Regions from separate parts of the Agromyces sp. 3263 genome, predicted to be linked through region 2. Evidence: predicted binding sites of a transcription regulator. Region 2 holds the regulator's gene; the other holds the start of a gene.
The links. Region 2 encodes HrcA, which represses chaperone genes, less so after heat shock. Its sites were predicted from a motif close to TTNGCACTCGNNNNNNNCGAGTGCNAA; they were not measured.
Positions count from the first base shown of each region.

Region 1: the regulator HrcA is predicted to act here: its motif matches at 2,541-2,567, upstream of groES (co-chaperone GroES).

Region 1 covers NZ_JAVDUV010000001.1:2,653,784-2,661,098, forward strand. The annotation lists gene J2X63_RS12125 (DUF4190 domain-containing protein) at 1-700, shown strand, start outside; gene J2X63_RS12130 (DUF4190 domain-containing protein) at 775-1,278, shown strand; gene J2X63_RS12135 (class I SAM-dependent methyltransferase) at 1,323-2,510, opposite strand; gene groES (co-chaperone GroES) at 2,642-2,938, shown strand; gene rarD (EamA family transporter RarD) at 3,095-4,060, shown strand; gene J2X63_RS12150 (ABC transporter substrate-binding protein) at 4,301-5,596, shown strand; gene J2X63_RS12155 (tautomerase family protein) at 5,740-6,123, shown strand; gene J2X63_RS12160 (ABC transporter ATP-binding protein) at 6,207-6,974, opposite strand; gene J2X63_RS12165 (ABC transporter ATP-binding protein) at 6,961-7,315, opposite strand, start outside.
Region 2 covers NZ_JAVDUV010000002.1:150,000-157,314, reverse strand. The annotation lists gene J2X63_RS13920 (PhoH family protein) at 1-247, opposite strand, end outside; gene J2X63_RS13915 (histidine triad nucleotide-binding protein) at 324-683, opposite strand; gene J2X63_RS13910 (16S rRNA (uracil(1498)-N(3))-methyltransferase) at 708-1,442, opposite strand; gene dnaJ (molecular chaperone DnaJ) at 1,454-2,560, opposite strand; gene hrcA (heat-inducible transcriptional repressor HrcA) at 2,617-3,639, opposite strand; gene J2X63_RS13895 (DUF4870 domain-containing protein) at 3,833-4,255, shown strand; gene J2X63_RS13890 (DUF4870 domain-containing protein) at 4,379-4,807, shown strand; gene hemW (radical SAM family heme chaperone HemW) at 4,811-6,037, opposite strand; gene J2X63_RS13880 (DUF1990 family protein) at 6,041-6,691, opposite strand; gene lepA (translation elongation factor 4) at 6,699-7,315, opposite strand, start outside.

The DNA of each region.
Region 1 (7,315 bases), on a different contig from region 2:
CCCCAGGAACCCCGACGAGCCGACCGTGCCGGCGGAGCCGGCGGTGCCCGTCGAGCCGGCCGAACCCGTGGTGCCCCCGGCGCCGGTGGAGCCCACGGCTCCGTCGGAGCCCGAGCCCACCTTCCCGGCGCCCGAGGAGCCGACCGCCCCGGGCATGCCGTCCGCGCCCGAGGCGCCGCCCGTGGCGCCCGGCGCGCCGTCGGCGCCCTCGGCACCGGAACCCCCGGCCCCGCCGGCGCCCCCGGTCCCGCCCGTGTACGGATCGGCGACACCGCCGCCTCCGCCGCCCGCGGGTGCGTACGGCGCTCCCGCCGCAGCGGCGGCCGCGGTCGACGGCGGCTCGCCGTACGGCAGCGCCCAGCAGACCGCGTACGGCCAGCCCGGCTACGCAGCCCCGGCATACGGTACGACGGCGCCCGCCAAGTCGACGCCCGTGCTCAGCCTCATCTCGCTGATCGCCGGCATCGTGGGCCTCGTCGGTTTCTTCGTGGTGTTCATCCCGATCGTGGGCGGCATCATGCAGCTGCTCATCCCGGCGGCGGCCGTGGTGCTCGGCTTCCTCGGCCGCAAGAAGGAGCCCGCGGCGAAGGGCATGTGGCTCACCGGCATGATCCTCGGCTTCGTCGGCATCGCGATCGGCCTGCTCTCCATCATCCTGTGGAGCGTCGCGTTCGCCAGCGTTCCGTACTACAGCTACTGAGGCCGGAGATGTCCGACCGCGAAGGGGTCCCGCCCGAGGGCGGGGCCCCCTCGCGTTCACCCGAGCCGGCACCCGTGCCGGAGCATCCCGATCCATCGCCGTCCGGTCCCGCGTCCGCGTCCGCAGTCGACCGTGATGGCGCGCAGCCGGCGGTCGACGACGAGCTGACGGTCGTCGCGCCGGCCGAGCCCACGCTGCGCGCGGACCCGACGGTGCGCGAGTACGACGTGCCGTTCGACACCGGCGAGCTGCAGTCGCTGCCGACCGGCCAGCTGCTCGTCGTGCACCGCGCCGAGCTCGCCCGCGTCGCCGACGCCGAGGAGGACGAGGAGCAGCGCCGCGTCTACAGCTGGATCTCGGCGATCCTCGGCGTCATCGGCGCCGCGGCGTCGCTCTTCCTCGGATGGCTGCTGCCGCTCTCCATCGCGGCGATCGTCTTCGGGGTGCTCGGCCTCCGGCGCGAGGAGGAGGGTCGCACGCTCGCCTTCGTCGGCATCGGCACCGGGATCGCGGGGCTGGTCTTCTCGTCGGTGTGGATCGGCTACTACGCGATCGTCTTCGGCGCGCTGCCGCGCTGAGGACCCGTCGGGTCTCCCGTCGGAAGGACCTCCGTGGGAGGGTCTCAGAGGCGTTCCACGAGGAGCACGACGCGACGTCCCTCCTCGCGCGTCAGCACGATGGTGGCGCTCCGGTCGCCGCGGAGCTTCAGCCTGGTGCGCAGGACCGCCGGATCGACGTCGGCACCCCGCTTCTTGATCTCGAGCGTGCCGATGCCACGCGCCGCGAGGGCCTGGCGCAGCTGGCGCTCGTCCGACGGGAGCCGTTCGAGCACGCGGAACCCTCGGGCGAAGGGCGAGTCGAAGGCGGTGTCCGAGGTCAGGTAGGCGATGCCGGGGCTGAGCATCCACGCCCCGTTCGCCCTGGCCAGGTCGCCGATGAGGCGGGCACGGATCACCGCGCCGTCGGGTTCGTAGAGGTAGTCGCCGAGCGGGCCGCTCGGCGCGTCCTCGCTGTCGGCTTGGGAGGTGAGCTCGGCGGCCGCGTCACCGCGGATCACCAGCGCAGCGCGCCCGATCCCGGGCCGAGCCACCGCTCCCTGCCACACCGCCAGCTCCACCACGTCGCCGTCGACCGAGACCCACTGCGCCTCGGAGCCGGCGGGGATGACGTCGCGGTCGGTGCCGGGCCCGAGCTTGACGCCGACCGGCATGCGGGCGGCCAGCCCGAAGGCGAACTCCAGCGAGGGCGAGTAGTCAGCGGCATCCGAGAGTCGACGGGTGGTGCCGCCGGCCGACGAACGGCGGGCGGGGTCGAGCCAGGCGCCGCCGATGCCGCCGAGCGGCACCTCCTCGGCCCGCGCGTGGAGCACGCGGGCCCTGGGGAACGGGGTGAGGTTGTAGGCGGCGATCGCTGCAGTGACCTCGTCGGCCTCGGCGGCCGTCACCTCGAGGTCGACCGCGGCGAGGGCGAGCGCGTCGCCGCCGATGCCGCACCCGAGGTCGGCGACGTGGCCGACGCCGGCGCGGGCGAACCTGCCGGCGTGGAGTGCGGCCACCCTGAGCCGGGTCGCCTGCTCGAGGCCCGGCTCGGTGAAGAGCATGCGCGAGGCGAACTCCCCGAACTTGGCGTGCGCGCGTGACCTCAGCCTCGACTGGCTGAGCACGGTGGCCACGAGCCCCGGGGAGTGGCCAGCGCGGCGCAGCTCGGCGACGACGCGCACGATGTCGGCCTTGGCGTCCCAATCGGGAAGCGAGTCGAGCAGCCGGAGGCCCTCGGGCGAGAGCAGTTCGACGAGCTCGGCGCGTTCCACCCGGCCACGCTAGCACCCCGTTCCCGGGCGCTGGCACTCACGTTGCACGAGTGCCAAATCGGCCCTAGACTCGGTTTAGCACTCTCGCTGTGAGGCTGCTAACCAGTCTTCCGTCAAGAAAGAGGTCAACCGTGTCGGTTTCCATCAAGCCGCTCGAGGATCGCATCGTCATCAAGCAGGTCGAGGCAGAGCAGACCACCGCGTCGGGTCTCGTGATCCCCGACACCGCCAAGGAGAAGCCCCAGGAGGGCGAGGTCGTGGCAGTGGGTCCCGGCCGCATCGACGACAACGGCAACCGCGTCCCGCTCGACGTGGCCGTCGGCGACAAGGTCATCTACTCGAAGTACGGCGGCACCGAGGTCAAGTTCGGCGGCGAGGAGCTCCTCGTGCTCTCGGCGCGCGACGTGCTCGCCGTCGTCGTCCGCTAGTCGACACGCACGCTCGGAAGCCCGGATGCCATGCGGCATCCGGGCTTCTGCCGTCTCCGGATGCCGCAGCGCCGGTCGTCGTCCTGACGGCATGTCGTCGCCCGATGGCAGCCGGCCGAGAGCTCCCGGCGACGCCCCCGGCGTAGGGTGGGTCGAGTGTCACGCTCGGGATCGCTCACGCCCACCACGCCCCCCGATCACGCTCCGGTGAGCCGGTCGGGGCTGGCGTTCGCGGTCAGCGCCTATGTGCTGTGGGGCTTCCTCCCGATCTACTTCATCGCGCTGGCGCCCTCGGGGCCGGTCGAGATCGTGGCGTGGCGAGTGCTCTTCTCCCTCGTCTTCTGCGCCCTGCTCATCACGGTGACGCGGGCCTGGCGTGCGCTCGGCGTGCTGTTCCGCGATCGGCGCATCCTGCTCACGATGGGCCTGGCGGGGCTCCTCATCTTCATCAACTGGCAGACCTACGTCTTCGCCGCGACGACGAACCAGGTCGTCGAGGCTGCCCTCGGCTACTTCATCAATCCGATCGTCACGGTCTTCCTCGGCGTGCTCGTGCAGCGCGAGCGACTGAACGTCACGCAGTGGGTCGCGGTCGGCATCTCGATCCTCGCGGTCGTGGTGCTCGCGGTGGGGTACGGACAACTGCCGTGGATCGCCCTCGTGCTGGCCTTCTCCTTCGGGTTCTACGGCCTCATCAAGAAGCGCGTGGGACCGAAGGTCGACGCGGTGTCGGGCCTCACGCTCGAGACCGTCTGGCTCGCGCCGCTCGCCATCGTGCAGCTCGTGTTCGTGGCGCTGACCACCGGGCTCACCATCGGCACGGTGAGCCCGTGGCACACCGCGCTGCTCATCGGGCTCGGCGCGGTCACCGCGGTGCCGCTCCTGCTCTTCGCGGCGGCCTCCCGTCGGCTCCCGCTCATCTACATGGGCTTCATCCAGTACTTCGCCCCGTTCATCCAGTTCCTCGTCGGCGTGGTCGTGCTCCAGGAGCCCATGCCCCCCGAACGATGGGTCGGGTTCGCGCTCGTGTGGGTGGCCCTCATCGTGCTCACCGTCGACCTCGTGCGGGGGGCCCGGTCATCCCGGCGAACCGCCGACGAGGTGCTCGAGGAGCCCATCTGAAGGTCCGCCGGCCCGATCGCTCCCGGGTGGGGGTCACGCGCGATCCGCGCGTGAACTCCAGCGGACACGACGATTTGCTGCGCGTGGGCCGGGGAAGGTGTCGGCGAGGTAACGATTCCTGCGGTGTTACACGGTTGTGACCGCGGCGACTTGTTTCGGCCTTGGAGGCACCATAGTGTCAAAACACGGCGTCACCAGACGCTGCTTTTGTGTACCAATCCTTCAGTCCCAAGGAGCAACATGAGCGTATTCGCGAAGGCCACGGCCTCGCGCTCGGCTCGCGCAGCATGGACGGGGGTCGCCCTCGCCGGCGTCAGTGCCCTCCTCCTCACGGCGTGCAGTTCGGGTGCCCCGGCCCCCGCCGAGTCGGATGAACCGACCGAGGCCGCCGCCGGCGACGCCCTGCCCATCGAGGCAGGCGACCGCGACCTGACCCTCAAGATCGGCACCATCCTTCCGCAGAGTGGAACGCTCGCGTTCCTCGGCCCGCCCGAGGAGGCCGGCGTCGCGCTCGCCGCCAAGGAGATCAACGAGGCCGACATGGGGCTCAACATCGAGGTCGTCTACCGCGACTCCGGCGACACCACGACGGACATCGCGACCGTCTCGGTGACCGACCTGCTCTCGCAGGATGTCTCGGCCATCGTCGGTGCCGCCTCGTCGGGTGTCTCGTTCACGGTCATCGACCAGATCACCTCGGCCGGTGTCGTGCAGTTCTCGCCGGCGAACACGTCGCCCGACTTCACCGACTACGAGGACAACGGCCTGTACTTCCGTACCGCGCCGTCCGACCTGCTCCAGGGTGAGGTGCTCGGCAACCAGATCGCCGAGGACGGCGCATCCACGCTCGGCCTGCTCGTCCTGAACGACCCCTACGGCACCGGCCTCGCGGCTGCGACCAAGGAGTCGTTCGAGGCAGCCGGCGGCGAGGTCGTCGCCGAGGAGCTCTTCAACACGGGTGACTCGAACTTCGACGCGCAGCTCTCGGCCATCAAGGCCGCGAACCCCGACGCCGTCGCCGTCATCACCTTCGACGAGGCCAAGGTCGTCGTCCCCGCGCTCGTCGGTTCGGGTTACCCCGGCGACCAGCTGTACTTCGTCGACGGCAACCTGTCGGACTACAGCGCGGACTTCGCACCCGGCCTCATCGCCGGCTCGAAGGGCACGCTGCCCGGCCCGAAGCTTGAAGACGACTTCCGGGACCGCATGCTCGCGGTCAACCCCGACCTCGCCGACTTCAGCTACGGCCCCGAGTCGTACGACGCCACCATGCTCATCGCCCTTGCGGCGTACGCGGCGAACAGCACCGAGGGTGCCGACATCGCCAAGTACCTCCGCCAGGTGTCGGGCGGCACGGGTGACGGCGAGGTCGTGACCGACTTCACGGCCGGCGCGACCCAGCTGCAGGAGGGCAACCAGATCAACTACGACGGCCCCTCCGGCCCGATCACGCTCGATGAGCACGGTGACCCCACCGAGGCGACCATCGGCGTCTACCAGTACGGCGACGACAACAAGTACGAGCGCATCAACTAGTACGCGTGTCGCACGGAAGGGCCCCGGCTTCGGCTGGGGCCCTTTCGCGTGCCCGCCGGCGCCCGTAGCCTGACCGCGGAGGCGCGGGCGGTCCTGCACGCCCGTGGGGCTCGCCCTCTCTCCCCGAGCGAAAGGAGCGTCCGATGCCGTTGGCGAAGATCGAGGTCCGCGGCGCGTTCTCCGTCGAGGTCCGAGACGGGCTCATCGAGGCGGTGTACGAGGCGCAACGCGAGGCGCTCCGAGTGCCCGTCGACGACCGGCACATCCGGTATCTCGAGTACCCGGCGGAGCACTTCTCGGTCGCAGATCCCGGCGCCTCCACGGTGCTCGTGGAGATCACGATCTTCCCCGGACGCTCGGCCGACGCGAAGCGATCGCTCTTCGCGTCGATCGCGCGGCGCTTCGCCGCCCTCGGCGTCTCGCCCGATGACCTGATCGTCGTCCTCAACGAGCCGCCGCTCGAGGACTGGGGCCTCCACGGCGTTCCCGCGACGGATGTGGACCTCGGCTTCGACCTCGACGTCTGAGGGTCCTTCCGCCGCGCGGCGCAGCGCCCACGAACGACGAAGGGGCGGATGCCGCAGCATCCGCCCCTTCGTGGAGTGGTGACTCAGTCCTGCCCGAGCGTGCCCAGGTAGAGGCCGATGACCTTCGGGTCGTTCAGCAGGTCGCGGCCGGTGCCGGTGTAGGCGTCGTGGCCCTGGTCGAGCACGTAGCCGCGGTCGCAGATCTGCAGGCAGCGACGCGCGTTCTGCTCGACCATGATGGTCGTGACGCCCGCGCGGTTGATCTCCTTGACGCGCAGGAAGGCCTCGTCCTGGCGTACGGGGGAGAGGCCGGCCGACGGCTCGTCGAGGAGCATCACGTGCGGGCCCATCATCAGGGCACGCGACATGGCGACCATCTGCCGTTCACCGCCCGACAGCGAGCCGGCGCGCTGGCCGAGTCGCTTGCCGAGCTCGGGGAAGATCTCCGTGACGAACTCGAGCCGCTCCTTGAGGCCCTTGGGCTTCTGGAACATGCCCATCTCCAGGTTCTCCTGGATGGTGAGCGACGGGAACACGTTGTTCGTCTGCGGCACGAACCCGACGCCCTTGGCCACGAGCCTGTTCGCCTTGAGGTTGGTGATCTCCTCGCCGTTGAGCTTGATCGTGCCCTGGCGGACCTTCACGAGCCCGAAGATCGACTTGAGCAGCGTCGACTTGCCGGCGCCGTTCGGTCCGATGATGCCGATGAGCTCGCCCTGCCGGGCGACCAGGGAGCACGCGTTCAGGATGTTCACGCCGGGAAGGTAGCCGGCCGTGATGGCGTCGACCTCGACGACGGTCTCGGCCACGGGGTCGAGGACCGCGCCGGCGGCGGGTTCACTGTTCGTCATCGATGAGCTCCTTCAGTACGTCGACATGCTCCGCGTCGATGTCGATGCCGATGTCCGTGTCGTGGTGGGCGCCGAGGTAGGCGTCGATCACGGCCTGGTCCTGCATGACGGTGTGCGGGTCGCCCTCGGCCACGATCTTGCCCTCGGCCATCACGATCACCCAGTCGGCGATGTGCCGCACCATGTGCATGTCGTGCTCGACGAAGAGCACGGTCATGCCCTGGGACTTCAGGTCGAGGATGTGCTCGAGCAGCGATTGGGTGAGCGCCGGGTTGACGCCCGCCATCGGCTCGTCGAGCATCACGAGCGTGGGATCGCTCATGAGCGCCCGCGCCATCTCG
Region 2 (7,315 bases):
GCTCGGACGGCTTGGCATTGGGATCGGCTTCGAGCATGCGGGCCGAGCTCCTCACTTCGGTGGGTGTCGGGTCCTGGCCGGCTCTGACGAGCTCCAGGAGTTCTTCGATGAGGCGGCGGACGCGCCGGCGGTCGTCGGCGGCGCCCCGGATGGTGATCTCGTTGCCGCGCACGTGCACCTCGACGCCGGGGTGCTCGCGCTGGATGGTGGTGAGCAACCGGTCCTGCGGGCCGAGGAGTCGCACCATGGCGATGCCGTCGATGCGGAGGCGCTCCTCGTCGTCGCGGAGCGGCTGCCCGGCAGCCGCCTCTGAGCCCTGCGCGTCAGCCGGCAAGCGAACCCTCCTCGAGGCCGCCCGCGAGCACGTGCGCGTGCACGTGGAAGACGGTCTGCCCGGCTCCGGCGCCGGTGTTGAACACGAGCCGGAAGTCGCCGTCGGCGAGGTCGGCGGCGATGCCACGGGCGACGGCGACGAGCTCGGCGAGCAGGTCGGGGTCGCCCTCGGCGAGCTCTGCCACGTCGCGGTAGTCGCCCTGCTTGGGCGTGACGATCACGTGCACGGGTGCCTTCGGCGCGATGTCGTGGAACGCGATCACCCGGTCGGTCTCCGCCACGATCTGCGCGGGGATCTCACGGGCGGCGATGCGCTCGAACAGGGTCGGCTCCGCGGCGGACTGGGTCATCTGCCCATCGTAGCGACGGATGCGTCACCACCGCCCGAGGCTTGCGTTCAGCACCGCGATGGCCGCAGGGCCGGCCGTGGAGGTGCGCAGCACCGAGGCCCCGAGCCGCACGGGCTCGGCCCCTGCGGCCACGAGCGCCTCGAGCTCGGACGGCGCGATGCCGCCCTCGGGGCCGACGACGAGCGCGAGGTCGCGGCCGTCGGGGCGCAGTTCGGTGAGCGCCGTCGTCGCGGTCGGCTCGAGGAGGAGCATCCGGGAGCCCTCGACCACGGCCGCAAGCGCACCGGTCGCGGTGACGGATGCCACGGGCGGCAGCCACGAGCGGATCGACTGCTTCACGGCCTCGCGCACGATCGTCGCCCAGCGCTGCCGGCCCTTCTCGGCCTTCGGCCCCTCCCAGCGCGACACCGAGCGCGAGGCGGCCCACGGCACGATCGCGTCCACGCCGAGCTCGGTGGCGGCCTGCACCGCGAGCTCGTCGCGATCGCCCTTCGCGAGCGCCTGCACGAGCGTGATGCGGATCGCAGGCGGCTCCTCGACGATGACCTCGTCGGCCTCGAGCGTGAGCTCGCGGGGCCCGGTCGCCGTGACGATGCCGAGCACGCGGATGCCGCGGCCGTCGCCGATCGCGATCCGCTCCCCCGTGCGCACCCGCGACACCGTCACCGCGTGCCGAGCCTCGTCGCCCGAGAGCCGGACGGTGGCACCGGGGGCGACGGACGCGAGGTCGAGGGACTCGTCGAGGTAGAGGTGGCTCATCGCGGCATCCGTCAGCCGAGGAAGCGGTCGCGGAGCCGCGCGAAGAGGCCCTGCTGGAAGTGGCTGAGCGCCGGGCCGGCCGCCTTCTTCGAGTGGGCGAACTGCTGGATGAGGTCGCGCTCCTTCGAGGAGAGCTTGGTGGGCGTGATGACCTGCACGCCGATCTTCAGGTCGCCACGACCGGTGCCGCGCAGCTTCGTGACGCCACGGTCCTTCACGGTGAGGATCTCGCCGCTCTGGAGTCCGGCATGGAGCTCGACGCGAACGTCGCCGTCGAGCGCCGGGATCGTGGTGTCGGCGCCGAGCACCGCGTCGGTCATGGCCACCTCGAGCGTGCAGAGCAGGTCGTCGCCGTTCCGGCTGAACACATCGTGGTTGCGCACCTTGATCTCGAGGTAGAGGTCGCCGTTCGGGCCCCCTGCCGGGCCGGCCTCGCCCGATCCGGGCATCTGCAGGCGCACGCCGGTGTCGACGCCGGCGGGGATGTCGACCGGCACGGTGCGGCGGGCGCGAACGCGGCCCTGGCCCTGGCAGGTGACGCAGGGCGTGGCGATGACGGTGCCGTAGCCGCGGCAGGTTCCGCAGGGGCTCGAGGTCATGACGTTGCCCAGCAGGGAGCGGACCGCGCGCTGGATCGAACCCGTCCCGTGGCAGATGTCGCACGTCACGGGCGACGTGCCCGGCTGGCAGCACGAGCCGTGGCAGGTCTCGCAGAGGATCGCGGTGTCGACCTCGATGTCGCGGTGCGTGCCGAAGATGACCTCCTCGAGCCCCACCTCGACACGGATGAGCGCGTCCTGGCCCCGTTCACGCCGCGACCGCGGCCCGCGTGTCTGCTGGCCGGCGCCGAAGAAGGTCTCGAAGATGTCCCCGAACCCACCGAAGTTCTGGCCGCCGGCGCCGCCGAATCCGCCTTGGCCGCCGAGGTCGTACTGCTCACGCTGCCTCGGGTCCGACAGCACGTCGTACGCGTGCGTGACCATCTTGAACCGCTCCGATGCATCGGCGCCCGGGTTCACGTCGGGGTGCAGCTCGCGCGCGAGGCGGCGGTAGGCCTTCTTGATCTCATCGGGGGTGGCGTCACGCGAGACGCCGAGGACCTCGTAGTGGTCTGCCACGGAGGGCGTGTCCTTTCGAATTGCCGGATGCCGGTCGATGCGACGGCAGCGGGGAATCAGCTCTCGCCGAGGGTGCGGGAGAGGTAGCGGGCGACGGCTCGCACAGCCGCCATGCTGTTGGAGTAGTCCATGCGGGTGGGGCCGACGATGCCGAGGCGCGAGACGTCGCGGCCGGGGATGGCGAACGCGCTCGACACGACAGAGGTCTCGCCGAGGCCGAACGAGGCGTTCTCGCGCCCGATGCGCACGGCGACGGCGTGCTCGTCACCGGCCATCTCGCCGAACAGCCGGAGCAGCACGACCTGCTCCTCGATCGCCTCGATGACCCCGAGGATCGACCCGGCGAAGTCCTGCTCGGTGCGCACGAGGTTGGCCGCCCCGGCCACCACGAGCCGGTCGTGTCGCTGGGCGCGCGCCTGCTCGGCGAGGGTCGCCGCGATCGTCTGCACGACGGCGGCGTGGCGGCCGTCGGCGCCGGGGATCTCGCCGGAGAGGGCGTCCGCGGCATCCGCCATCGTCCGCCCGTCGGCCAGGTCGTTGAGTCGCACCCGCAGCGCGGAGAGGGTCTCGTCGTCGACCGGCTCGTCGAGCACGACGAGGCGCTGCTCCACCTGCCCCGAGTCGGCGATCAGGATGCAGAGCACGCGGTCGGGCGCGAGGGAGACGAGCTCGACATGGCGCACGCGCGCGCTGCCGAACGAGGGGTACTGCACCACGGCGAGCTGCTTCGTCAGCTGGGCGATGAGCCGGACCGTGCGGGCGAGCAGCTCGTCGAGGTCGCTCGATTCGCCGAGGAAGGTCTCGATGGCCTGGCGCTGCGCCTGGCTCAGCGGACGCACGTCGGTGAGCTGGTCGACGAAGACGCGATAGCCCTTGTCGGTCGGGATGCGACCCGACGAGGTGTGCGGCGCCGCGATGAGCTCCTCCTCCTCGAGGAGGGCCATGTCGTTGCGGATCGTGGCGGCGGACACGCCGAAGGAGTGGCGCTCGACGATCGTCTTCGAACCCACCGGCTCGCGGGACGCGACGTAGTCCTGCACGATGGCGCGGAGCACTGCGAGACTGCGTTCGGAGACCATGGTCCTCGCTTCCCTCACCGCTTAGCACTCGTTCTGACTGAGTGCCAATCCTACCGCGAGAATCAGGGTCAGCACCGTTGCCGGGCCGCACGGCGCAGCGCTACCGTATGGGTACCCCGCGAGGCACCTTGCCTGCACCTTCCCTGCTGCAGTCGCGGTTCACCCCTTCTGAACCCCCCTGAAAGGCACGCACATGACCGACCCCAACGTCCAGCCGTCGGATCCGACGGGGCAGACCCCGCCTCCGCCTGCCGCACCGGCGACGCCCGACCCCGCCACGCACACCGCGCCGCCGCTGACCCACGAGCAGGACGTGCAGTGGGGCTCGTTCGCCCACCTCGGCGGCGTGCTCGGCTTCCTGCCGTCGCTCATCATCTGGCTCGTCTTCAAGGACCGCGGCGCGTTCACGAACACCGAGGCGAAGGAGGCGCTGAACTTCCAGATCACCCTCGTCTTCGGCTACATCATCTCGGCCATCCTCGTGGTCGTCTTCATCGGCGCGCTGCTCATGTGGGTCGTCTGGATCGTGGGCGTCGTCTTCTCGATCATCGCGTTCCTCCAGGCCAAGGACGGCAAGCACTACCGCTATCCGTTCGCCATCCGCCTCATCAAGTAGGCGCACGCCGGCAGCATCGATCCGCCCGTCGCGGGAGCGCCTATTCCCGCGGCGGGCGTTGCTGTGCCAGCATGAACCCGAACGAGTCTCGCCGAACGGACGAGCCCGAAGAAGGAGACCTCAATGTCCGACCAGACCCCGCCTCCGCCACCCCCGCAGGGACCCCCGCCGCCCCCGCCCCAGGGACCGCCGGCGCCGCCGCAGAACCCCTATGGCCAGAGCCAGCAGCTCAGCCCGAGCGATGAGAAGCTCTGGTCGACGCTCGTGCACATCGGCGGCATCTTCTTCAGCTTCGTGCCGGCGCTGCTGGGGTACCTGATCCTCAAGGACAAGGGCCCCTTCGTGCGCGAGCACACCGCGACCGCGCTGAACTTCCAGATCACCATGGCGATCGCCTACGTGGTCGGCATCGTGACGACGTTCATCGTGATCGGCATCTTCATCCTGATCGCGGTGTGGGTGCTCGTGATCGTCTTCAGCATCATCGCCGCGGTGAAGGCCAACCAGGGCCAGCTCTACACCTACCCGCTCACGATCAAGTTCGTGAGCTGAGCCTCACTCCTCCAGCAGGCGCCGCACCACGGCGTCCGCGAGCAGCCGCCCTCGTCTGGTGAGCGTCAGCACACCGGCGAGGGCGGCCTTCGCGTCCACGAGGCCATCCGCGATCAGGCCGACCACCGCGTGCCGCCCGCCCGCGTGCAGCGTGTCGATCCTGATGCCTTCCCGGATGCGCGTCAGGAGCAGCACCCGCTCGGTCTCCCGGGTGCCCGCGTCGAGCACCTCGCGTCCGACCGCGGGCGAGAGCTCCGCCGTGACCCGCTCCGCGTAGGCGGCCGGGTGCTTCGCGTTCCACCAGCGCACGCCTCCCACATGGCTGTGCGCGCCGGGACCCACGCCCCACCAGTCGTCGCCACGCCAGTACCCGAGGTTGTGGCGCGAGCGCTGCGAGGCATCCATCGCCCAGTTGCTCACCTCGTACCACTCGTACCCGGCCGCACCCAGCAGGTCGTCGGCGAGCTCGTACATGTCGGCCTCGAGGTCGTCGGACGGCGTCGCGAGCTCCCCGCGACGGATCTGGCGGGCGAGCTTCGTGCCCTCCTCGACGATGAGCGCGTAGGCGCTGACATGGTCTGGGCGCTCGGCCACCACCGCCTCGACGCTCCGGCGCCAGTCGCCCAGCGACTCGCCCGGCGTGCCGTAGATGAGGTCGAGGCTCACGTCGAGCCCGGCGTCGCGCGCCCAGCGCACCACGAGCGGCACCCGCGCGGGGTCGTGCGTGCGGTCGAGTGCCGCGAGCACGTGCGGCACCGCCGACTGCATGCCGAACGACACGCGCGTGAACCCCCCGTCGGCGAGACGACGCAGGTCGTCGGGTCCGACCGAGTCGGGGTTCGCCTCGGTCGTGACCTCGGCGCCCTCCTCGAATCCGAACTCGTCGCGCACGGCGCCGAGCATGCGCACCAGGTCGTCGGCGGGCAGCAGCGTCGGCGTGCCGCCCCCGAAGAACACGGTCGAGGCGAGGCGATGCGGCACTCCGGATGCCTCGAGCACCCGTCGCGACATCCGGATCTCACCGATCGCGTGGTCGGCGTAGTCCACCTGCCGCGCCCCCCTGAGTTCACCGGCGGTGTACGTGTTGAAGTCGCAGTAGCCGCAGCGCACCCGGCAGAACGGGACGTGCACGTAGACGCCGAACGCGCGCTCATGGGCGCCGACTGCGGCGGATGCCGGGACGAGGCCGTCGAGCGGCGCCGGATCGCCGAGCGGAAGGGCCGAGCCCACCGGCTACACGCCGCCCGCGGGGTGCAGGGCCCGCAGTTCGACGCGGGTGAGCTCCCGGCGCTTGCGGCGCTGCCGAGGAGCCACGAGGCGACGGATGCCGCCGGCGGTGCCGAGCAGCGACCGGATCGTGAGCCACACGGTGTCGTCCTCGCGGCGCTCGAGGATGAAGGACTCCTCGCCGCTCTCGGGCCCCTCCGCCGTGGTGCCGTAGGCGAAGCCGACGCGGTCGGGCTCGTCGATCACGTAGACGACGAGCACCGGGGTGTCGTGGTGGCGGAAGCGGCCCGAACGACGCAGCGTCGCGGTCATGCCGGCGGCGATGTACGGCGTGCCGTCGGCGCCGAAGCGCTCCTCGGTGCGCGGCGACGGCTGCTCGGCGAGCGGCGCTCCCTCGGCGTCGTAGACGATGCCCGGGTACTGCGCGCCCGTGCCCGTCGACACGTCGACGACCTCGAAGCCGGCGCCCTGCTGGATGCCCCAGGTCATGAGCGACTCCGCGGCGCGCTCGAAGCGCTCGATCCCGCTGCCGAGGCGCACGGAGTCCTCGGCAGGGCGATAGCCCTCGGGCGGGTAGCGCAACAAGTCGGGGGCGAGCGTCGCCCCGATCGCCCCGTAGGTGACCGACTGGTCGGTGAAGGTGCTTCGTCGGGTCATCGGGAACCTACTTCTTCGCGTCCTTCTTCTCGGTGTCGCCCGAGAGCGCGGCGATGAACGCCTCTTGGGGGACCTCGACGCGGCCGACCATCTTCATGCGCTTCTTGCCCTCCTTCTGCTTCTCGAGGAGCTTGCGCTTGCGCGTGATGTCGCCGCCGTAGCACTTGGCGAGCACGTCCTTGCGCATCGCGCGGATCGACTCACGCGCGATGATGCGGGCGCCGATGGCGGCCTGGATGGGCACCTCGAACTGCTGGCGCGGGATGAGCTCGCGCAGCCGCCCCGTCATGAGCACGCCGTAGGCGTACGCCTTGTCGCGGTGCACGATCGCGCTGAACGCGTCGACCTGCTCGCCCTGCAGCAGGATGTCGACCTTGACGAGGTCGGCGGCCTGGTCGCCGGTGGGCTCGTAGTCGAGCGACGCGTAGCCCGCGGTCTTCGACTTGAGCTGGTCGAAGAAGTCGAACACGATCTCGCCGAGCGGCATGTTGTAGCGGATCTCGACCCGGTCCTCACCGAGGTACTCCATGCCGAGCAGCGTGCCGCGGCGCGACTGGCAGAGCTCCATGATGGTGCCCACGTAGTCCTTCGGCGCGAGGATCGCGGCGCGCACCATGGGCTCCC